Regions from separate parts of the Bacillus sp. C-3-6 genome, predicted to be linked through region 2. Evidence: riboswitches for the same ligand, from Rfam matches in the RefSeq annotation. Region 2 holds a riboswitch; the other holds the start of a gene.

Region 1 (12,294 bases), 1.0 Mb from region 2:
ATTATTCTATTTTTTTGCCCATAACTTGAGATGGTTAAAATAGAGAACGTCCTCACCACGATCCATGTATGAACCACCTCTCTCATATTGCTACAGTACTTACTTATCGCCACAAAACATTTCATTATTTTTCATATGTGTTTAGTATGAATAATATTGTATAAATTTTCTATTTCATCGAAATTCCCACATTCACATAGTGAATATATTACGTAAAAATATTATTCATTTTAAACTAAAAAACATGCGTAAATATGAAATTTCGTTTTGTTTTCATATATGTTTTGTACTGTAAGGTCATTTAAACACAGCTGTTTATATAACGTAAAGAAGTATTTTCATTCCCTTTATTTCCAAGCTTTCATGTCCTTATTTCAAAATATAATCCGATTCACTTTATCGATTGAAATATCTATATATCACAACAGAAAACACTACTTATAAATAACTAATAAAATTATATCCATATAACTTTTAAACCCATATGCAATTATGCATAGCATATACACAAAAAGGATAGCTTCATTTTCACGAAGCTATCCTTCAAAAATCTTCTTATTTTTTTAAATGATATGGAACTGTCGTAATAACAACATTTCTTTTATAAAGTAAATACGCACGTATGAGTAAACTGGATTGATTATGAAGAATGTTATGCCAACCTTTTTTCGGAATAAACTGTGGTATAACGACCGTAACGCGGTAATTCGATTCACTTGCCTTATATTGCACTGTATCAATGAACTTCGTTAACGGCTGAATAATACTTCTATAATGAGAATGTAATGTAACAAGCCTTACTTCAGGTTGCCACACCTTCCATTTCTCTTCAAATTTCTTTTCCTCTTCTCTGTCAAAAGCAACATATACAGCGATAACTTGATCTGCAGAAAGAGATTTCGCATAATTCAATGAATTTTCTACTACATGCGTCATACCTGCTACAGGAACGACAATTACATTCCCCTCAATTGGAATAAGAGGCTCGCAAGTTTTTAAACTTAATTGATCACCCACTGCATCATAATGCTTCTTAATTCGATGGAATAAGAAGATAATAACTGGTAAGAAAATAAGAATCGACCAAACTTGTGCAAATTTAGTTAAAAAGAACATGCTCATTACGATAAAACTAATAACTGCACCAATTAAATTAACCGTTAATTTTAAAGCCCATCCTTCAGGTTTTTCACGAAGCCACTTTAATACCATCCCTGTTTGAGAAAGTGTAAATGGAATAAATACACCTACTGCATATAACGGAATTAAATGTTCTGTTTGTCCTTGGAAAGCTACAATTAAAATAATCGAAGCAACTCCAAGTATTATAATACCGTTTGAGTAACCTAGACGGTCTCCTCTAATCGTAAACATTCTCGGTATGAATTTATCTTTTGCGAGGTTAACCGCTAATAAAGGAAATGCAGAATAGCCTGTATTAGCTGCGAGAATTAATATTAAAGCTGTTGTACCTTGTATGAAATAGTACATGAAATTACGTCCAAATGTTTGTTCAGCAATTTGAGAAACAACTGTTACTTCCTTACTCGGCGTCACTCCGTAATAATAAGCTAAAAATACAATTCCTGAAAATAACACAGCAAGTAATGCACCCATTGCAAGCAATGTTTTTGCAGCATTGTTTGGCGCAGGATCTTTAAAGTTCGGAATTGCATTTGAAATTGCTTCAACACCTGTTAAAGCAGAACTACCTGATGCAAATGCTCTTAACAGTAAAAACAAACTAATACCCGCAACCGGCGTTCCGATCGGCGTGTGTAAAGTTGGTGAAACGTGACCAGTCAAAATATTATATATGCCTACACCAATTAATATAAATAGGGCTAAAACAAATAAATAAACAGGATATGCTAAAACAGAAGCTGATTCCGTTACTCCTCTTAAATTTAAGATCGTAATAAATATAACAAATATAATCGCAATGATTACATTATGTGCATGTAAACTAGGAAAAGCAGATGTTAGCGCATCTGTACCTGCAGATACACTTACCGCAACAGTTAAAATATAGTCGACTAATAAAGATCCTCCAGCAATTAAGCCTGGATTCATCCCTAAATTTTCTTTTGATACAACATACGCTCCCCCGCCATGCGGATAAGCAAAAATAATTTGACGATAAGATAAAATAAGGGCTGTCAATAATACTAATACCCCAACAGCGATCGGAATGGAATACCAATAAGCGATCGCTCCCACACCTGCTAAAGCAATTAAAATTTGCTCTGGACCGTAAGCAACTGATGACAATGCATCAGAAGATAAAATAGCTAAAGCTTTCGTTTTATTAAGCTTTTGTTCTCCAAGCTCTGTTGATTTTAACGGTCTTCCAATTAAAAATCTTTTAATAGATGAAACCAATGCTGTCCACTCTCCAATAATTTTGTACGAACTTTTCTGCTTGTTACAGCCAGTAAACGATTTCTTCAGAAAACAAAAAATGTCTACAAGCCATAGCGAAATAGACTTGTAGACATTATTTTTTTTGTCGCACAAGCTCCACCTTCCTTCTCAATATAACGCTTACGAGGTTAGCTGTCGGATTCGGGCCTATGAGTAGCCCTACCTTTTTCAAGGATTCACCCCATCGGATTATGTACTAATCCGTAAAAACGGGTCCCCCGTACCATGCGGTTTCAGCGATTTAGAAAATTGAAACTGTGGATTATAATACTCCTTTATTTTCAAAAAGTAAACAAAAATTTTTAATAAGAAAAAAATTAAAATGATTGCGCATAATCCGCTGAGAAATATACATAATGAATATTAAAAATCCGCAAAGGAGACCCATATGTCTAAAGAAAAGAAGCCTATTTTTTCCGATTCATATTTAGATGCAGTAGCAAATGAAATTAATCAGTTATATGGTAAACGTGAACAGGAAATAAATTTGACAGATAGAACGAAAAGAAATAAATAATTTATCATACAAAAAAATAAAAAAGATAGCAATACACTTATATATTGCTATCTTTTTTATTTTTTCATACATCTAATTCTATTACAGATTTGTTAAAGGTCATCTCTTCATACACCTTTAAATTTTGATATATAGATTCTAATAATGGTGCCGCTATAGAAAATTTCTCTGCTACATCCAGTAAATATCCTTGCAAGTGCTTCCCTTCAATAAACGAACCCTTTTCCATATCACGTTGCATTGATGACTTCATATCATACGAAATTTTATCAATCGTTTTCATATGTTCCTGGGCAATATTAGCCTTTACTGGAGCTCCTAATACTCTCATGATTTGTACAGATTCCTCAAACACATTACGGATAAAATCACGGCCGCCTTCACTTTCACGGATTGGTCCAATTGGTGCACGCATTAACGTTGTCACACCTGACATTACAGTAATAAATAAATATTTATGCCACATATCTTGCGTAATATTTTCACTTAAAACAAAACTAGACTTCGTACCTGAAAATGCTTTAGAAATATGCTTTACTCTCTCTGAATTTTGAGACTTAATTTCTCCAAACACAAGTCTGTTGGCAGCGCTAGTTTGTACAATTTCTCCTTGATCGTTTAACGTCGTCTCGATAAAGCATAAACCGCCAATTACTTTTTCTTCGCCGAATTCTTTTTGTAGTAGTGATAAATGAGCGATACCATTTAACAATGGAATGATTACAGTATTATCGTCAACAAACGGCTTCAAATCTTGAATAGCCTCGTTTAAGTGATACGCTTTTGTTGAAAATAAAATAACATCAAATTGAGAAGTTCTCTCTTCTTTCGTTATTAATTTCGGTTGGAAGGAAAAATCCCCGTTAACACTTCGGATTACAAGTCCTCTTTCCTCTAATTGTTTTTTCCGTTTACTACGAACAAGAAACGTGACATCTTCTCCCTTCTCGACTAATCTGCCACCAAAAAATCCTCCGACTCCACCAGCGCCTAATACTAAAATCCTCATACAGCATGCCCCTTTTCAAAATACAATTTTATAACTTTTAGTATACATAACATTATACATGTCCTCTACTAAATAAGCTGAATTTTCACTCTCAATTGAGTATAAAAGAGTGGTTATTTTCAAATAAATTTGGGCATGTTGTTTCTATAGCATATATGGAAAGGACACAATGTAGATGGAGGCAATACAATCAATTGAGGAAAAAGGTGTAGCAACAGCTATATTCCAATTTATATTCCCGTTTTCGTTTAAAGCTGGATATGAACAAAATATGTTCCCTTTCTTACAAAAAAACGATTTTCTTCCTTTTCGGCTCGATCATCTCGATGATGAAAATACATATTATGGGGAGTTTAAAGTTTCACATCAAAATATGGAAGCATACTATCTTTCATTTACAAATAAAATTCTCTTTCCTCATTCAGAGCATCAAAAGGGCTTGCAACGTTATTCAAAGGACCTTAACTTAACTGGACATTTAACTACAAACCTTATTTCAATCCCATTCAAGATACACTCTATTGATGTAACACTTTGTCCTTATGAACTTGGCTTCTTAACAATTCGAAGAGAAGTAAACACTGCTCCAAACATGACTTTATCTGAAGCAATCGAATTCGCTGCTCGCTTCCGTGTACTTGAAACTAAAACTGATACAAATGAGTCTATTTGTATTGAATGTAACGGAAAAAAGTATTCCCAAGTTGAAAAATTCATTTTTGGTTATTTATTTCATGGCGTAACTGATTTCTTTGAAAAGAAGAGATTAAGAAGTTCATACTTTCAAACCTTCCCTTTCTTTGAAGACCAAAGAATGTACGTTCAAACTTTATTGTCACTAAAAGAAGGTATGGAACTTAATGAAGTGGATGTTTATCGTACTTCCAGTCTTTCCGGATTAACAAGTGATGGTAAACCATATGTAAGTGCAAATAACATTCCTTACATTCATGACTATTTAAAAAAACACGCTTACCAGAGATGGGCTCCAAATCGTTATTTCATTATGGAAGAACATATTTTTACATGTGTAACAAATGAAGGCGAACGCGAAATCTCTAAACTTGCTAGTCAAATGTACGGAGAATTTTATTACGCTTTATTATTAAACCTATTCCATAAAATTGTTTTATTAAAAATGGCAAACGCCTATGCTGAGCTAAACATTGAACAAGATACTAATGAAATAGAGAAATTAATTTATTCGATCAATTCGTTCACTGCTAATTATTTTTCTTTAGAATTAGTATCCCAATCACAAAGTGAAGATATTTTCTTCCGCTTAAGAAAACTTTTTAATATTGAGGTTCTATACTCAAACGCGAAACAAAATCTTGATAGTTTGTTTAAATATCAAGAAAATGTCGCCTCTAAAAAAGATAGCCTTTTATTATTAATTTTAACGCTCTACTCTGTAGTGGGCCAAATGTTAGGGTTTACTATGATTGACCTTTTAAGAAACACCGATTCAAACAAAATATCGTCCCCTCTTGAATTTTTCGCTCTATTAATTGCGATTAGCGGCATTGTCATTTCACTTATTTTAGGAGCCCAAAGTTTATATCAATGGGGTCTACAGCATAAACAAAGAAAAGCTTGGGTAAAACAAACGGTACTTTCTGCCGTTAAAGAGAAAGAGGATAAAAACTAAAGAAGGTGATTTTCAAATTCTTGGTGTGCTGCAGTAAGTGAAATTTTTATCAGCGATTTTCCGATTATATCAGCGCAACTCGAAATATATCAGCGATTTTTTAAATATATCGACTTACCGACAAAAAACGACAAATGACAGGACTGTATAATGAAAAAAGGGTGCTCCAAAATAAAACTTGGAGTACCCTTTTTATTATACGAATTCAGCTTACTTCCCTGCTTCGATTTTCTCTAATGCAGCAGCTACTTGCTCTTCCGTTAATTCATGTTGTATTACGTAGCGGTTACGTGGACTTACACGACATTCATGAGAACATGCACGTAAATATTTCGCTTCGTTTTCTTCAGAACATAAAATTTTCTTATTACATTCTGGATTTGAACAGTTTACATAGCGCTCACATGGTTCACCTGTAAAGTGATCTTTACCAACGATAACATGTTCTTTTTGGTTTACTGGAACAGCGATACGCTCATCAAACACGTAACATTGTCCATCCCAAAGCTCACCTTGTACTTCTGGATCTTTTCCGTACGTTACAATTCCGCCGTGAAGCTGACTTACATCTTCAAAACCTTCACGAACTAACCAACCAGAGAATTTCTCACAACGAATTCCACCTGTACAGTAAGTTAAAATCTTTTTACCTTCAAGTGTTTCTTTGTTTTCTCTAATCCAATCTGGTAATTCACGGAATGATTCGATATCAGGTTTAATCGCACCTTTGAAGTGTCCTAAATCAAACTCATAATCATTTCGTGCATCAATGATAACTGTATCTTCTTGTTTCATTGCCTCATAAAAATCTTTTGGCTCTAAATACTTCCCAGTTATTTCATGTGGGTTAATGTCATCTTCTAGACGAAGTGTAACTAATTCTGGACGAGGACGTACGTGCATTTTCTTGAATGCATGCCCTTCTTCTTCATCTATTTTAAATACGATACCATCAAAACGTGGATCATTATTCATTGCTTCCATGTATTTCTCTGTTTGCTCTACAGTTCCAGAACAAGTTCCGTTAATACCTTCTTTTGCTACAAGAATTCTTCCTTTTAATTCAAGTGCATTACAAAATTCTAAATGCTCTGCAGCAAATTCTTCTGGGTTTTCAATTGTTGTGTACATGTAATATAGTAATACTCTGTATGGTTTTGTAGTTGCCAATGTATTTCTACCACCTATCTAATTTTTAAAATCATGTATAAGTTAACGTTCATATCAAAACATATATAATAAGAAAATGAATCCCATTTTCTTTTCTTTATACTATTTTCTATCAGTTAACAAAAATAAAAAACAAGATTACACATCATAACACTATGGTTATGTTGTAATCCCAATATATTATATATCATACAATTGCAATTCCATCAATTAATATGCTGTATTATCAGCTTTATGTTCACATAAATTTCAAAAACAGCCCTTTAATTCACTATGTTTCCCCATGTCACCACACCATAAACTCCCAATTCATTTTACATTATCACACCATCCATTGCATAAAGGCATATAATTTGCATTAAGGAAACTTTCGTGTTCAAATGAAATTATCACATAACATATTTAAATGTATTGAAATAATGAGTAAGAATAAATACAATAATTTCATCAAGTTAACATTTTAAAGGGGAAAACTACTATGAATAAAGATATAACAAAAGATAAACATCTCCCTTCTGAAAGTACAACTGTACAATCAGCTCACTTAGCTTTAAGTGGAGAAACAAAAGGCTGGAAAAGACTGTTACCATTTTTAGGACCCGCTTTTATCGCGTCCGTTGCTTATATTGATCCTGGCAACTTTGCTACAAATATCGCAGCTGGTTCACAATATGGATATTTACTATTATGGGTTATACTCGCTTCTAACTTAATGGCTGTATTAATCCAAACTTTATCAGCTAAATTAGGAATTGCTACAGGAAACAATTTACCCGAAATAGCTCGTGAAAACTTTCCAAAGCCTGTGTCTATCGGCTTATGGATACAAGGTGAACTAGTTATTATGGCTACAGATTTAGCGGAATTTATTGGAGCTGCATTGGGGCTTTACTTACTATTTGGAATCCCCATGCTACCTGCCGCTTTAATTACAGCAGCCGGATCATTTATTATCCTTGAATTTCAACGTAGAGGATTTCGTCCACTAGAAGCTATTATTACAGGAATGATTTTCATTGTAGTAATTGCTTTTGGGATTCAAGTTTTTTATGCAAAACCAGAATTAAGTCCCCTTCTTTCAGGACTATTTATTCCAAAATTCCAAGGTGTAGACAGTATATTACTTGCAGCAGGGATTTTAGGTGCGACAGTTATGCCGCATGCAATATACTTGCATTCTGCATTAACACAACGCCGTGTGGTCGGAACAACTGACGAACAAAAGAAAAAGATTTTTCGTTTCGAATTTATCGATATTATTATTGCAATGGTTATTGCTGGAGCAATTAATGCAAGTATGTTAATTGTAGCAGCTGCACTATTTTTTAAAAATGGCTTGCACGTTGAAGATTTAGATGTTGCTTACACTCAATTTACCAATTTAGTAGGTCCTGTATCGGCTGCATTATTTGGGATTGGACTTTTATCAGCAGGACTATCTAGCTCTTCTGTCGGTACAATGTCGGGTGATATTATTATGCAAGGTTTCATTCGCATGCATATTCCGTTATATTTACGCCGATTTATTACAATGATTCCACCACTAGTAATTATCGCTTTAGGTGTAAATCCAACATACGCTCTAGTCATGAGCCAAGTCGTCTTATCATTCGGTATTGCATTTGCACTTGTACCACTTATTATGTTTACAAGTAATAAAAAGATTATGGGTGCACTCGTTAACCACCGTATAACAACATTTATCGCATGGATAATTGCTGCTCTCGTTATCGTTTTAAATATCTTCTTACTGTATCAAACATTTGTAGGGTAATGAAAAAAGGGTATTCCAATTTTTATTTGGAATACCCTTTTTCAATTCATTATTTGTATTAATCCTATAAACTCTTTTTAAGATAAATTATATAATCTATTTCCAGACAATAATTCCCTTACGCCTTGAATAATCTTTATTTTCAGATTAAATTATATAATAACAAATACATTCTATTTTCATGTGAAAAGGAGCGAAAATATGTTTCCTTTATTAAAAACTGAAAGACTCATTTTAAGAGAACTTACCGAAAAAGATGCACCACGTATACTACAATGCTTTTCTAATACTAATGTACTGCGCTATTATGGCCAAAAACCGTTACAAGATGTTGATCAAGTGAAACAAATCATTCATAACTTTAAGTTGAGCTACAATGCAAGAAGCGGTATAAAATGGGGAATCGAATTAAAAGACAAGAAAGAACTCATCGGTACCATTGGTTTTCACGATTGGTCTTCTGAGCATAAACGAGCCAATATAAGTTATGCCTTTTTGCCTGAACACTGGGGAAAAGGATATGCGACTGAAGCTGTTTCTGAGGTTATATCATACGGTTTCCATACGATTCATTTAAAGCGGATCGGGGCAATTGTATTTCTTGAAAATGAAGCTTCCAATAAAGTACTATTAAAATTAGGCTTTGAAAAAGAAGGTGTTCTAAAAAATTATATGTATCAAGATGATATCCCATATGATACGAATTTTTACGCTTTATTAAAATCAGTTTAATAGAATTTATGTGTAAAAAACCTTACTTTTAAAAAGTAAGGTTTTTTGTATTTATTCATTAGCAATATAAGCATTCTTATAAGTATAAATACCACCAAATTGATGTTTTTCAATCCCTTTTACATAATCCTTTTGTACATACGCTGAGCCAATATGATAAAGCGGTGCCACAGCTGCATCTTCTAATAATACCTGCTCAGCTTCTCGCAACGCTTCCCATCGTTTTTCCGTATCTAGTACAAAATCCGTTTTCGCTTTCTTTATTAATTCATCGTAACGAACATTAGAATAATTCATTTTATTATTCGGATTCCCTGTCGTAAATAACTCTAAATAACTAATTGGGTCTTTATAGTCAGGTCCCCAATTTGCCATAGTTATATCGTAATCACCTATTTGTTCTAACTGTAATTTTTGCTTAAATGGCTGTTGTTTAATTTGTATCGTTAACCCTTGCAAATTCTTCTCTAAATCACCTTTTATATATTCTGCCATACGTATTGCGTTATCTTGTTCGAACGTTAAGAACTCTAGGTTTACTTGTTCTACCCCAAGCTCTTTTTTCGCTTCTTCCCAAATTTTTTTCGCATTTTGCAAATCATATGAGGAAATATCTCCATTTTCTTTTCTAAAATCTTTACCAGTCACTTCATTTACATGACCAACTGGTACAAGTCCACTTGCAGGTTTTGCTCCGTTATTAATAAAGTGAGCAACGAAATCATCTTTATTTAACGCTAATGAAATAGATTGACGCACCTTTTTATTTGCTAACGCGTTATTTTTTTCATTAAAACGAAGCATAGCAATTCCAGGATCACTCGACATATGTAATTCCTTATTCCCTTTATACTTGTCTACAACTTGCGAATTAATAGGTACTCGATCCAAATCTCCGGCTTCATATAAATTTACAGCTGTCATTGTATCCTTTAGGATATGAAAGTTTATTTCATCTAATTTCACTTTCTTTCGATCCCAATATGTAGTATTTTTCTTTAATTGAAACTCTTGTTCATGCTTCCATTTTTCTAATACAAATGGACCGTTATATATGAGATTACTAGGTTCCAATGCATAATTGTTTCCTTGTTCTTTCAAAAATGATTCATGCTGTGGTAAGTATATAGGTAGTGCTAACAACTGTAAAAAATACGGAACTGGCTGTTCGAGTTCAACTTCTAACGTATAATTATTTATCGCTTTAACCCCAAGTGCATCAAGAGGCATTGTTCCCTTATTGATCTCTTTCGCATTTTTTACATAAAAGAGCATGGACGCATATTGAGAGGCTGTTTCAGGGTTAATTGCACGTTTCCAAGCAAATATAAAATCATTTGCTGTTACATTATCCCCATTTGACCATTTTGCATCTTTACGCAAGTCAAATGTATATTTCTTACCATCTTCACTTCTTTTAAACGATTTTGCTATGGCTGGAGTAGGCTGATCTTGATCGTTTAATACATATAACCCTTCAAATATATTCTGCATAATGTGTGCTGATGTACCATCTGTTGTTTTCACAGTGTCCAGAGAAGGAATTTCTTCTGATACTGTTACATTTAACACTTGTTTTTTAACCTCTGTGTCACTTTTATCCGCTTTATTATTACAAGCTGTTAATAATAAAGATGTAACAAGTGCCATTACCATTAAATGACTCTTTTTTCGCTTCATGAGTTGTTCTCCTTAAATATAAAATATTATAAAGCGTAATATATTATAGCAGAAATACTAACAGAAAGACGCGACATTCTTTTGAATATTTATTCGTTCAAGAAAAAAGCTATCCTTTTAAAAGGATATGGATTACCTTGGAATCTTTTCGATTTTTAACGAAAAAAACATATAAACTAATAGGAGCTTAACTTTTCCTCAATAAAATCGAATTTAATTGTCGCTTCAATACATACTTTCTATTTTATAGCATCTAAATACCACAATACCAAATTAACATTTACGGATATTTTACGAAACTTTCGGAAATTAAGACGAATATTCTGGACTTATCGTTCCGGAATATTTATACTAAGTTACATGAATGGAGGTGTTATAAATTGGGTAGAAGTATTAGTTTTAACAAAGAACACGCTTTAAATAAAGCTATGCATTTATTCTGGGAAAAAGGTTATGATGCTACATATATATCAGATCTTATTGAAACGATGGGTATAAGTCGATCTACTCTCTACGATAGCTTTGGAGATAAGGATGCACTATTTAAACTAGTTTTGGAACATTATAAAAATTATGGCTCTCAAAAGAGAAATTTACTTTTTAGTGGTATAAACACAAAAGCATCACTTAAATCCTTTTTTTATCAACATATTGAAAAATGTTATTCAGGTGAAATTCCAAAAGGTTGTATGATAACTAATTCTTCACTGCTTATTGGACAAATTGACCCTGCCATAGAAGAAATACTCATAAATGATTTTAATGAACTTGAAAAAGTATTTAAGCAAGTTATCGAAGAAGGAAAAAAGAAAGGAGAAATTTCACAAGAGGTTGATACTGAATTAGTTGCATATTCTTTATTAAGTTTAAATCATAGTTTGAATGTAATGTCTAAATATAAAAAAGAGAAAAATTCAGCCTATCATCTAGTAGATAAGACTATTGCAGACCTATAGTCTTTCTTTTTTAATGATTCCGGAATGAACGTTCCAAAAAGAAAGGAATGATAAAATTGACTAAAAAGACAAATTTTCTAATATTTATTTTAGCAATTAGTTGTGGTTCACTTGCTGCAAATATTTATTATGCACAACCAATTGTACAATTCATTGCAAAAGATCTGAACATTTCTTCTGATTTATCTGGATTGCTCACTACTTTGACACAAATTGGGTATGGATTGGGGTTATTTTTTATCGTACCGATGGCTGATTTATTGAAAAGTAAGAAAATAATAGGAATTCTTATCGGGTTAACTATTTTTTCATTAATTGGTACGCTAATTTCGACAAACGGAATTATTTTTTTACTATTAACAACTATAATTGGCATTGGGG
Region 2 (12,294 bases):
TTATAAGGAATCAATAAGAAAGTGGGCGGAAAAATATGTGTGAGAAGTATGATGTAGCGATTATTGGTGGTGGTGTAATTGGTAGTTCAGTTGCACATTTTCTAGCAGAAAGAGGACATAAAGTAGCGATTGTAGAGAAGCAAAGAATTGCATCGGAAGCTTCAAAAGCAGCTGCTGGTCTACTTGGTGTTCAGGCAGAATGGGATGCGTATGATCCGCTATTTGAACTTGCTAGAGAAAGCCGAGCTATATTTCCACAACTTGCAGCAGTTTTACGTGAAAAGACGGGTATTGATATTGGATATGAAGAAAAAGGAATTTATCGTATTGCTCAAAATGAAGATGAGAAGGAAAGAATTCTTCAAATTATGGATTGGCAGCAAAAAACAGGTGAAGATTCCTATTTTCTAACGGGAGACCATGTGCGGGAAAAAGAGCCGTATCTATCCGAATCTATTATAGGAGCAGTATATTATCCGAAAGACGGTCATGTTATTGCACCAGAGCTTACGAAAGCATTCGCACATTCTGCGGCAATGTCAGGTGCTGATATATATGAACAGACAGAAGTGTTTGATATTCGTATTGAAAATAATAAAGTGACTGGAGTTATTACAAGTGAAGGTATTGTCACATGTGAGAAAGTCGTTATTGCAGGAGGTTCATGGAGCACGAAGTTACTCAGTTATTTTCACCACGATTGGGGGACATATCCAGTTAAAGGAGAAGTGGTTGCGGTAAGAAGTAGAAAACAACTTTTAAAAGCACCTATTTTTCAAGAAAGATTTTACATTACTCCAAAGCGCGGTGGACGTTACGTAATTGGGGCAACAATGAAGCACCATACGTTCAATAAAACTGTGCAGCTAGAAAGTATAACTTCTATATTAGAGCGTGCTTATACAATATTGCCAGCTTTAAAAGAAGCAGAATGGGAAAGCACGTGGGCAGGATTAAGACCACAATCGAACCATGAAGCTCCTTATATGGGAGAGCATGAAGAAATAAAAGGTTTATATGCTTGCACGGGCCATTATCGAAACGGTATTTTATTAAGTCCTATTTCTGGCCAATATATGGCTGATTTAATAGAAGGAAAGCAAGAGAATTATTTGCTAGATTCATTGCTTTCTAGAAGAGTTTAGAAAGGGGATGGAAGTTTGAATTTAAAAATTAATGGTAACCAAATTGAAGTGCCAGCGAGTGTAAAAACAGTAGCTGAGCTACTTACACATTTAGAACTAGATAACAGAATTGTTGTAGTAGAGCGTAATAAAGATATTTTACAAAAAGATGATCATACAGATACATCTGTTTTTGATGGAGACCAAATTGAGATTGTAACTTTCGTAGGAGGCGGTTGATTATGTTAAACATTGGACCATTTTCATTTCATTCTAGACTGTTATTAGGAACAGGTAAATTCCCTGATTTTGACGTACAGCAAAAGGCAATTGACGTTTCTGAAGCTGAAATTTTAACGTTTGCAGTACGTCGTATGGATATCTTTGATGCAAAGCAACCTAATTTATTAGAGAAACTTGATGTGAAAAAATATACGTTATTACCAAATACAGCAGGGGCAAAAAACGCTGAAGAGGCTGTTCGTATTGCAAAATTAGCAAAAGCTTCTGGGCTTTGTGACATGATAAAGGTAGAAGTTATTGGTGATGATAGAACGTTATTACCGGATCCGGTAGAAACGTTAAAGGCATCTGAAATGTTACTGAAAGAAGGATTTATCGTACTTCCGTATACATCTGATGATGTTGTATTAGCACGTAAATTACAAGAGCTTGGCGTGCATGCGATTATGCCAGGAGCATCTCCAATCGGATCAGGACTTGGTATTGTAAATCCATTAAATTTGAGCTTCATTATTGAACAAGCGGCAGTACCAGTTATCGTTGATGCCGGTATTGGTAGCCCAGCTGATGCGGCATTTGCAATGGAATTAGGAGCAGATGGCGTGTTATTAAATACAGCTGTATCAGGAGCAAAAGATCCTATTAAAATGGCACAGGCAATGAAACTAAGTATTGAAGCAGGACGTTTAGGATTTGAAGCAGGTCGTATTGCACGTAAGCGCTGTGCAACTGCAAGTAGTCCTTTAGAAGGAATGAGCGTAGTTGAATAATCGATATTCTCGCCAAGAACTATTTTCTCCAATTGGAGCAGAAGGGCAGCAAAAGATAAGAGAAAAGCATGTACTTATTATCGGTGCAGGTGCATTAGGTAGTGCAAATGCAGAGATGTTTGTAAGAGCGGGTGTTGGCAAGATAACAATTGTTGACCGTGATTATGTAGATTGGAGTAATCTGCAAAGACAACAATTGTATGCAGAGAGCGACGTAAAGAATAATCTCCCAAAAGCTATAGCGGCTAAAAAACGTTTAGAAGAGATTAATAGCGATGTAACAATAAAAGCTCTCGTTCAAGATGTAACAGCTGAAGAGCTAGAAGAACTTGTTACAAACGTTGATGTAATTATTGATGCGACTGATAATTTCGAAATACGCTTTATTGTGAATGATATAGCACAAAAATATTCTATTCCATGGATTTACGGTGCATGTGTAGGTAGTTACGGTCTTTCTTACACAATCATTCCTAGTAAAACACCATGTTTATCATGTTTATTGCAGTCGATTCCGCTTGGCGGGGCAACATGTGATACAGCGGGTATTATATCACCTGCTGTATCTCTTGTCGTTTCTCATCAAGTAACAGAAGCTCTTAAACTGTTAGTAGAAGATTACGAATCACTTCGAGATGGGCTTGTATCGTTTGATATGTGGAAGAATGAGTATTCATGTATGAATGTGCAAAAGCTTCGCCAGCATAATTGTTCTTCATGCGGAGAGAATGCATTATATCCGTATTTAAATAAAGAGAACACATCAAAAACAGCAGTTTTATGCGGGCGAAATACAGTTCAAATTAGACCACCTCATAAAGAGGAAATGAATTTTGAACAATATAAAGAGTTGCTGGAAGGTCGCGTGAATGATTTAAATGTAAATCCATATTTACTATCATTTTCTGTTGAAGACAAGAGGTTAGTCGCCTTTAAAGATGGCCGTGTGCTCGTACATGGAACGAAAGATATAAGCGAAGCAAAAACGATTTATCATCGCTATTTTGGATAGAAAAGGATGAGTGGGATGAAAGTGAATAAAGCTTTAACAATTGCAGGGTCTGATAGCGGCGGCGGTGCTGGAATTCAGGCAGATTTAAAAACATTCCAAGAGCTTGGTGTATACGGAATGACGGCTATTACGGCAATTACTGCTCAAAACACGCTTGGCGTTCAAGGGGTATATCCTGTTCCGTTAGAAGGTATTACAGAACAGCTGAATTCAATTGGTACGGATTTAACACCAGATGCAGTGAAACTAGGAATGTTATTTAGTAGTGAAATAATTCAAATTGTTGCAGAACAAATTAAAAAATTTGGCTGGAATAATATTGTGCTAGATCCCGTTATGATCGCAAAAGGCGGTGCATCATTATTACAGCAAGAAGCAGTTCATGCATTAAAAGAATATTTATTACCAGTAGCAACCGTTATAACACCGAATGTTCCAGAAGCAGAAGTGTTAACTGGGATGGAGATTCATAATGTTGAAGATAGTAAGGAAGCTGCAAAAGTATTGCACGAATTAGGTGCTAAATATGTGCTTATGAAGGGCGGACATGCAGAATATCAAGGTAATGAAGTAATTGATTTCCTCTTTGATGGAGAAGAATTTATTGAGTTTAGAAGCGAGCGAATTCCTTCAAAGCAAACGCACGGAAGTGGGTGCACATTTGCTTCAGCGGTTACAGCAGGACTTGCGAAAGGATACTCAATTGAAGATGCTGTTCAAGAAGCAAAACGATTTATTAGTATAGCAATTGAAGAGCCATTGAATATTGGTAGTGGTCATGGACCGACGAATCATTTTGCGTATAAAGTGAATAGAACGCGTGTATAGATAAGTGAAAAGCCAGTTTTATAACTGGCTTTTTTTCTGTTTACTTTTTCAAAATACAGGAGTAATATATCAGCCAGAATATATTTTTTTGTAAACGCTGAGTCCAATTATATGGAGCGGAGGAACCAATTTGTGCAGTGTCACTAGGGGTGAATCTTTCAAATTTGAAAGTAGGGCTACTCTCAAAGCCCGAATCCGACAGCTAACTTCGTAAGCGTCTTGAGAGAGGACGGTGCCATGATGGATACATCACTTCATCGATCTGATTAGTATAGGGGAATATCAATCTATGTTTGATTTCTTTTATACTAAGGAGGATGAGGTACATGGAACTAACACTTATTTGTGTTGGAGAAGAAAGTAAGGTAAATAGTTTAAGAGATCTAGTTGCATTTCAACATGAGTTAGTTATTTTTACAGCAAATGAAGAGGTAGCGGCTGAAGTTAGGAATTGTGGGTTTGATTGGACTTATAGTTGTAGTAAGGAGCAGGATTTTACTAGTATTTGTGAGTGTATTAAGAAGGTCATTTTACTAGGGGATGAGCTTCCAATCGTTAGTTTCTTCACAGAACACATTCGTTTTTCTTTTCAAGCACCTATTACTGTTGTTACAAGGAATAAACGATATCCAGCGAGGCTCTATGAAACAATTGGAGCTAAGTTTGTCGTGTTTACAAATTGTGATAATATTTCTTTTTTATTTTTTGAATAGGGCGGGGGAAGAAATGATGAAGGTACTATTACTTGGAGATATAGCAAATCGTTGGGCAGTATCGGTAGAGCGAGTTCAAGAATTGGTCCAGATTGATCCCCTTTTTCCAGGGCCATATATTATATTACCATCAAAAGATGCTTTGTATTTAGAGATGGATATTACTGAGTATGAGCAGCTACATGCAGAATTGACACAAGTTTATATTCGTGGGAGAAATTTACGTGCATTTTTACGAGGAGAATAAAGGTTGAATAAAAAAGAGCGAATGCTGAGTGCAACAAGCTATGCACTTCATGTCATTCGCTCTTTTTATTTCATATTTAAAAGGTCATTTTTAAGAAAAGAAAAGAGAAATAAAGAAAATAGATGAAATAATAGTAATAATCTTCAATGTAAGCGTTTAAATGAATGTAAATATTATTATTTTCAGCAATTTCGCCCTTTACAAGTGAAATATAGAGGAGTATATTTACTCTCATAAATCATTCATAAAATTTCCAAAAAAACCTAAAATCGCTGAGTTCCAGAAATGGAGCGGGGGAACCAATTTTGTGCATCGTCACTTGGGGTGAATCTTTCAGTTTTGAAAGTAGGGCTACTCTTTAGGCCCGAATCCGACAGCTAACCTCGTAAGCGTTTAGAGAGGAGGTTTACTTTTTGTTGTTCATTTTTTGAACACTGAGTAGAGCTCAGTGTTCTTTTTTAATATTTAAATGGTAAATTTTAACAAAAAGAGAGGGATCGTTATGTTAGATGTTGTAATGGTCGGGATTTTTATTTTATTAGTTGCATCGATGGCAAGTCTTGCAAGTTGGTCAGATAAAGTTGTGAAAGAAGGAAAGCAATCATGATGATTGTCTTATCGGTTATTGTCGCAGCAATTACAGTGTATTTAGTGTATGCATTATTAAATCCAGAGAAGTTTTAATTAGGGGGAATTATTCATTATGATTTGGGTTGCAGTCATTATTACAATGCTCTTGTTTATTTTAGTAGCAAAGCCAACGGGGATTTATTTAGAAAAAGCTTTTCAAGGTAGCAAAACGTTAGATAAAGTATTCGGGCCTTTTGAAAAACTTATTTTTAAAATTACGGGTGTAAAAGCATACAATCAAACGTGGAAACAGTACGCATTATCATTAGTTTTATTAAATGGATTTATGATCGTTGTCGTATACTTCATTTTCAGATTACAAGGTGTGCTGCCACTAAATCCAGCGCATATTGAAGGGATGGAGCCTACGCTCGCTTTTAATACAGCAATTAGTTTTATGGCTGATACAAACTTACAGCATTATAGCGGTGAAAATGGTTTATCTTATTTATCACAATTAATCGGAATTACATTTTTAATGTTTGCGGCACCAGCAACGACATTAGCGCTCGTTATGGCTTTTATAAGAGGACTTGCTGGAAAAGAACTTGGTAACTTTTTCGTTGATTTTACGAGAGCGTTAACGAGAGTGTTTCTTCCTATCGCATTTATTGCGGCACTAGTTTTTGTCGCACTTGGCGTACCACAAACGTTAGATGGGGCGGTTACAGCACAAACGATTGAAGGTGCAAAGCAAAGTATTTTACGCGGACCTGTTGCATCATTCGTTTCCATTAAGGAACTTGGAAATAACGGCGGTGGATTTTTCGGAGCAAACTCTACGCATCCTTTCGAAAATCCAGGACAAATGAGTAATATTTTGCAAATGATGCTTATGATGTTATTACCAACAGCACTTCCATTTACGTACGGACGAATGGTCGGAAATAAAAAACAAGGCCGCATCCTTTTCGTGTCACTATTTATGGTATTTTTACTAGGGTTTATAACGATTACGACATCTGAACTAAACGGGAACCCGGCATTAAATGGAATGGGTATCGAACATGTACAAGGAAGTACAGAAGGGAAAGAAGTACGATTTGGAACAGTATTTTCTTCACTATACGCAACAGTAACGACAGCTGCTGAAACAGGCGCTGTTAATACGATGCATGATACGTTAACACCAATTGGTGGTCTAGTTCCCCTCGTAAATATGATGTTAAATACAGTGTATGGCGGAGTTGGAGCAGGCTTTGTAAACATTATTATGTATGCAATTATCGCGGTGTTTATATCTGGGTTAATGGTTGGACGGACACCAGAGTTTTTAGGTAAAAAGATTGAAGGTAAGGAAATGAAATTAATCGCAGTCACGATTTTATTTCATCCATTGCTCATTTTAGGATTTTCGGCATTAGCTCTTTCAACAAATTTAGGAACGGATGCTATTTCTCATTCCGGTTTCCACGGTTTAACACAAGTTGTATATGAATATACATCGTCAGCTGCGAATAACGGATCTGGATTTGAAGGATTAGGAGATAATACACCGTTTTGGAATATTACGACTGGTTTAGTTATGTTTTTAGGACGCTACTTCAGTTTAATTACGATGCTAGCTGTGGCAGCTTCGTTGAAAGAAAAAACGGTAGTGCCAGAAACAGTTGGAACGTTCCGTACAGATAATAGTTTATTTGGTGGCATCTTCATCGGAACGATTGTAATTGTCGGTGCATTAACATTTTTCCCGATGTTAGTACTCGGACCAATTGCAGAATTTCTTACATTGAAGTAATGGAGGGTAAATGATGAGACCGGTAGTAGTAAAAGAAAAACAATTAAATAAGTCACAAATACATGCTGTAGAAGATGAAGTTAGACAAGCGAAAACGATGGATCGTGATATCGTAACACATGCGATGAAACAATCCGTTGCGAAATTGAATCCGAAAGTCATGATAAAGAATCCGATTATGTTCGTTGTGGAAATTGGATTTATCATTACGTTCATTTTATCTTTTCTTCCAAGCAGTTCTAGTAGTATACCAGGATGGTTTAATATAACAGTTTCTCTCATTCTATTATTTACAGTTTTATTTGCGAATTTTGCAGAAGCATTAGCAGAAGGCCGTGGTAAAGCACAAGCCGATTCTTTAAAGCAGTCGAAGAAAGATGTGTTTGCAAATGTTGTAAAAGAAAATGGAGACATTGTCCAAGTTTCAGCAACTGATCTTAGAAAAGGTGACGTTGTTATCGTAAAACAAGGAGAAATGATTCCGAATGATGGCGAAGTAATCAAAGGATTAGCATCTGTAGATGAATCTGCAATTACAGGGGAATCAGCTCCTGTTATAAAAGAAGCAGGCGGTGATTTTTGTTCCGTAACAGGTGGAACGATGGTCGTAAGTGATGAAATTACAATTGTCATTACGAGTAATCCTGGTGAATCATTTATCGACAAAATGATTTCTTTAGTAGAAGGAGCTGCTCGTCAAAAAACGCCGAATGAGATTGCTTTAAATACAGTATTAACGAGCTTAACTCTTATTTTCTTGATCGTCGTTGTGACGTTGCCGATTTTTACAAATTATTTAGGTTTTCAAATTGATACAGCTGTACTCGTAGCATTGTTAGTATGTTTAATTCCAACGACAATTGGTGGTTTGCTATCAGCGATTGGTATTGCTGGGATGGACCGGGTGACAAAATTTAACGTGTTAGCGATGTCAGGGAAAGCAGTAGAAGCTGCGGGCGATATTAATACAATTATTTTAGATAAAACAGGTACAATTACTTTTGGAAACCGGATGGCTCATACATTATTGCCTGTAGGAAATGAAACGATTGAGCAAGTTGGAAAGTGGGCTGCTATTAGTTCTGTTTTAGATGAAACGCCAGAAGGTCGATCTGTTATCGAGTATGTGCAGGGAAAATCTATATCATATAATAGAGAACTTGCAGAACAAGGGGAGTTTGTTCCGTTTAAAGCAGAAACGAGAATGAGCGGTGTTGATTTACAAGACGGAACGAAAGTGAGAAAAGGTGCTGTCGGTGCTGTTATTGAATGGGTTGGGTCACAAGGTGGAACAATTCCGAAAGATGTAAATCAAAAAGCAGACTTAATTTCAAAAGAGGGCGGAACACCACTTGTAGTTGCAGTAGATAATCGTATTTACGGTTTAATTTATTTAAAGGATACAGTAAAACCGGGTATGCGTGAGCGTTTTGAACAGTTGCGTCAAATGGGGATTAAAACGGTTATGTGTACAGGTGATAATCCGTTAACAGCAGCAACGATTGCAAAAGAAGCAGGAGTAGATGAATTCGTTGCCGAGTGTAGACCAGAAGATAAAATTGCGGTTATTAAAGCAGAGCAAGATAAAGGGAAACTTGTAGCGATGACAGGTGATGGTACAAATGATGCTCCGGCATTAGCACAGGCTGACGTTGGATTAGCGATGAATAGTGGTACGACAGCTGCGAAAGAAGCAGCAAATATGATTGATTTAGACTCGAATCCAACGAAAATTATTGAGGTTGTAGGAATTGGTAAGCAATTGTTAATGACACGTGGTGCATTGACGACATTTAGTATTGCGAATGATATAGCGAAATATTTTGCAATTATTCCAGCAATGTTTACACTTGCGATTCCGCAAATGGAAGCACTAAACATAATGAAGTTAACATCACCACTGTCAGCGATTTTATCAGCATTAATATTTAACGCTGTTATTATTCCATTACTCATTCCGTTAGCGATGAAAGGTATTGCATATAAACCGATGAGTTCTAATGCATTGCTTAGCCGAAACTTACTTATTTATGGGCTTGGCGGAGTTATCGTTCCGTTCATTGGAATTAAAGTAATTGATATAATTGTCGGCTTGTTCATATAAGGAAGAGGGGAAAAAGATGGAAAAGAAACAAAGTATACTATCACCAATTATCCGTATTACTTTTACATTTCTAGTGTTGTGTGGACTTGTATATCCACTTATTGTTACTGGTATTGCACAAGCCGTGATGAAGGATAATGCGGATGGAAGTCTAATATATAATGATAAAAATGAAGTGATTGGTTCTAAATTAATCGGGCAAAACTTCACGGATCCACGTTATTTTCAAGGGCGTGTTTCTAGTATTGAATATAAGGCTGAAGCATCTGGTTCAAATAACTATGCACCATCTAATCCAGATTTAGAGAAACGAGTAGAGAAAAGTATTGAAGAGTGGAAGAAACAAAATCCGAGCGTTCCAGTAACAGAAGTACCTATAGATTTAGTGACAAATTCAGGTTCAGGGCTTGATCCTGATATTAGTCCAAAGGCGGCCTCGGTGCAGGTGGATCGCATTTCAAAATTAACGAATATTTCGAAAGAAAAACTTAATCAATTGATTAAAGATCAAACAGAAGGTGCTGCACTTGGTTTATTTGGAGAAGATCGAGTGAATGTCTTAAAGCTAAATTTAGCATTACAAAAATTAATGAAATAGTAACAGTGCTACCTCAATCTAACGGATTGAGGTAGCGTTGTTTCGAATGAAAGGTAGTGTTTATTTTGTATGCAGATGATTATGAATCGAAGTTTCAAAGGCGAACGCCAGAGGAATATTTAGAATATATTCGTCAGCAAAATCGCGGAAAGTTAAAGTTATATGTAGGAGCAGCTCCAGGCGTAGGAAAAAGTTATAAAATGCTCTTTGATGCAAGGGAAATGAAAAAAGATGGAATTGATATTGTAATTGGTTTAATTGAAACGCATGGAAGAAAAGAGACGGAAGAAGCAATTGCTGATTTAGAAAAAGTTCCTTTGAAAGAAATACAGTATAAAGGAAAGGTATTTTATGAGCTTGATGTGGAAGGAATAAAAAAACGCGCGCCGCAAGTAGTCGTAGTGGATGAACTTGCGCATAGTAATGTTCCTGGTTCTAAGCATAAAAAACGTTATATGGATGTGCAGGAATTGTTAGAGGCTGGTATATCGGTATTATCAGCTTTTAATATTCAACATTTAGAAAGTGTTCATGATATTGTAGCTCAAATTACGAATGTAAAAGTAAGAGAACGAGTTCCAGATTTTATTTTACAAAAAGCAAATGAAATTCAGCTCGTTGATGCAACACCGGAAGTACTTCGGAAGAGGTTAATAGACGGAAAGATATATAAAGAAGAAAAAATTCAGCAAAGCTTACAAAATTTCTTTACGCTTAATAATTTAGGAGCACTTAGGGAATTATCACTTCGCGAGGTTGCCGATGATATGGACGAGAAAATTAGCCAAACAGTAATAGAACCAATTGGCGTAAAAGAAAAAATTCTTGTTTGTGTACAATACAGTTCAACAGCGGAGAAATTAATAAGACGGGGATGGCGCATGGCTGATCGGTTAAATGCTGAATTGTATGTATTAAATGTTGAAAGAGAAAATATAGACTCTCTTTCAGCTGGTAAAAAACAAACAATTGAAGAGTGGAAGACGCTCACGAATCAATTTGATGCAAGTTTTGTATTAGAAGAAGCAAAGGGAAGAAAGCCAGCAGATGTTATTATTGAAGTGGCAAAAAGATTACAGGTGACGCAAATTTTACTTGGACAATCGGCTAGAACAAGGTGGGAAGAAATACGAAAAGGCTCTATTGTAAATGAAATTATGAGACAAACAAAGTATATTGATATTCATATTGTTGCGGATCAAAGAGGATAAATAGAGCCGACCTTTTTGGGGGCTCTATTTTGCTTTTTGTACAGAATGAAAACTTAGCATTTTCATTGCATATAAGATTACAAGTAAAAACATAATTGCGCCTAGGAAGAAAATCCAAAAGTAATTTTGGTTAAATAAAAGAAATCCACCTATAAGTGGCCCTGTGCCCATACCAAGATAGCGGATGAAGTTGTACATACCGATAGCTGTTGCACGTTCTTGCACGAATTCTTCTGTTAATAAAGTAGTGTGAGTTGGCATAGAAAGTCCCATACTAAAACCGTACAAAGATGTAACGATAATGATGAATGGGATATTGATGTTATATATGAAAGAGAATAAAAAGACACATATAATATTGAAGTAACTCGTAATAAATAAAGTTTGCTTTGTTGTGAGGCGTTTTTGCAAAAACTTGTAGCAAAAACTTCCTAGCATGATAGAAAGAGACATTGGTACAAACATAAGACCAATTTCACTTGCAGCTAGATAAAATGAATTTGCTAAAATGCTCGGTAAAAAAACGAGAAAGCAAAAGTAAATACAAAATTGAATGAAGCCAATAAGAGTAATAGAAAATCCAGTTTTATTTTTTAAGATAAGAGAGTAGTTCTTTTGTGCTTTAGACTGCTTAATTACATTTGGCTTTGTTTCTGGAAGTAGTGAAATGTTTATAATTAATAAGATAATGCCAAGTGTAGATAAAAAGAGAAATACAGATAAGTGACCATTTATACTGCCAAGAAATCCACCTATGAGAGGAGCCATTGCAGGTGCGAGGGCAAGTAACATTTGGTATAGGCTCATCGCTTCTCCGCGTTCTTTTCCTTCAAATAAATCGCCGATAATCGTTGCTGAAACTACAGGTATAGCCGCTATTCCTATAGCTTGAACAGCTCTAAAAAAGAGAAATAAATAAATGTTTGCCGAAAAAGCACATCCGATTGAACCAATTGTACTAATGACTAAACTAGGGATAAGGACAGATTTTCTCCCTTTTGTATCAATTAAAGGTCCATATACGAGCTGCATAATTGCAAGAATGAATGTGAAAAGTGAAACTGTTACATTTA

What was found. A riboswitch is a leader RNA that binds a small molecule or an ion and turns the genes downstream of it on or off. The one in region 2 is predicted to bind cyclic di-AMP.
Region 1: it holds a riboswitch for cyclic di-AMP, as region 2 does, so the genes downstream of both, ACW0JX_RS09230 (APC family permease) here and ACW0JX_RS03970 (hypothetical protein) in region 2, are expected to answer to the same signal.

Annotation. Positions count from the first base shown of each region.
Region 1 is NZ_CM137247.1:1,772,719-1,785,012, reverse strand. Features, by position in the region: gene ACW0JX_RS09230 (APC family permease) at 556-2,382, opposite strand; cyclic di-AMP (ydaO/yuaA leader) riboswitch at 2,527-2,673, opposite strand; gene ACW0JX_RS09225 (hypothetical protein) at 2,813-2,941, shown strand; gene panE (2-dehydropantoate 2-reductase) at 3,006-3,950, opposite strand; gene ACW0JX_RS09215 (hypothetical protein) at 4,126-5,601, shown strand; gene trhO (oxygen-dependent tRNA uridine(34) hydroxylase TrhO) at 5,812-6,771, opposite strand; gene ACW0JX_RS09205 (Nramp family divalent metal transporter) at 7,250-8,545, shown strand; gene ACW0JX_RS09200 (GNAT family N-acetyltransferase) at 8,747-9,277, shown strand; gene ACW0JX_RS09195 (peptide ABC transporter substrate-binding protein) at 9,329-10,957, opposite strand; gene ACW0JX_RS09190 (TetR/AcrR family transcriptional regulator) at 11,338-11,913, shown strand; gene ACW0JX_RS09185 (MFS transporter) at 11,961-12,294, shown strand, end outside.
Region 2 is NZ_CM137247.1:776,756-789,049, forward strand. Features, by position in the region: gene tenI (thiazole tautomerase TenI) at 1-43, shown strand, start outside; gene thiO (glycine oxidase ThiO) at 36-1,145, shown strand; gene thiS (sulfur carrier protein ThiS) at 1,161-1,364, shown strand; gene thiG (thiazole synthase) at 1,367-2,137, shown strand; gene thiF (thiazole biosynthesis adenylyltransferase ThiF) at 2,130-3,149, shown strand; gene thiD (bifunctional hydroxymethylpyrimidine kinase/phosphomethylpyrimidine kinase) at 3,165-3,977, shown strand; cyclic di-AMP (ydaO/yuaA leader) riboswitch at 4,063-4,210, shown strand; gene ACW0JX_RS03970 (hypothetical protein) at 4,304-4,690, shown strand; gene ACW0JX_RS03975 (hypothetical protein) at 4,704-4,937, shown strand; gene ACW0JX_RS03980 (hypothetical protein) at 4,941-5,063, shown strand; cyclic di-AMP (ydaO/yuaA leader) riboswitch at 5,198-5,343, shown strand; gene ACW0JX_RS03985 (SipW-dependent-type signal peptide-containing protein) at 5,440-5,544, shown strand; gene kdpF (K(+)-transporting ATPase subunit F) at 5,544-5,621, shown strand; gene kdpA (potassium-transporting ATPase subunit KdpA) at 5,641-7,308, shown strand; gene kdpB (potassium-transporting ATPase subunit KdpB) at 7,322-9,412, shown strand; gene kdpC (K(+)-transporting ATPase subunit C) at 9,429-10,010, shown strand; gene kdpDN (KdpD-like non-kinase potassium sensor) at 10,067-11,221, shown strand; gene ACW0JX_RS04015 (MFS transporter) at 11,246-12,294, opposite strand, start outside.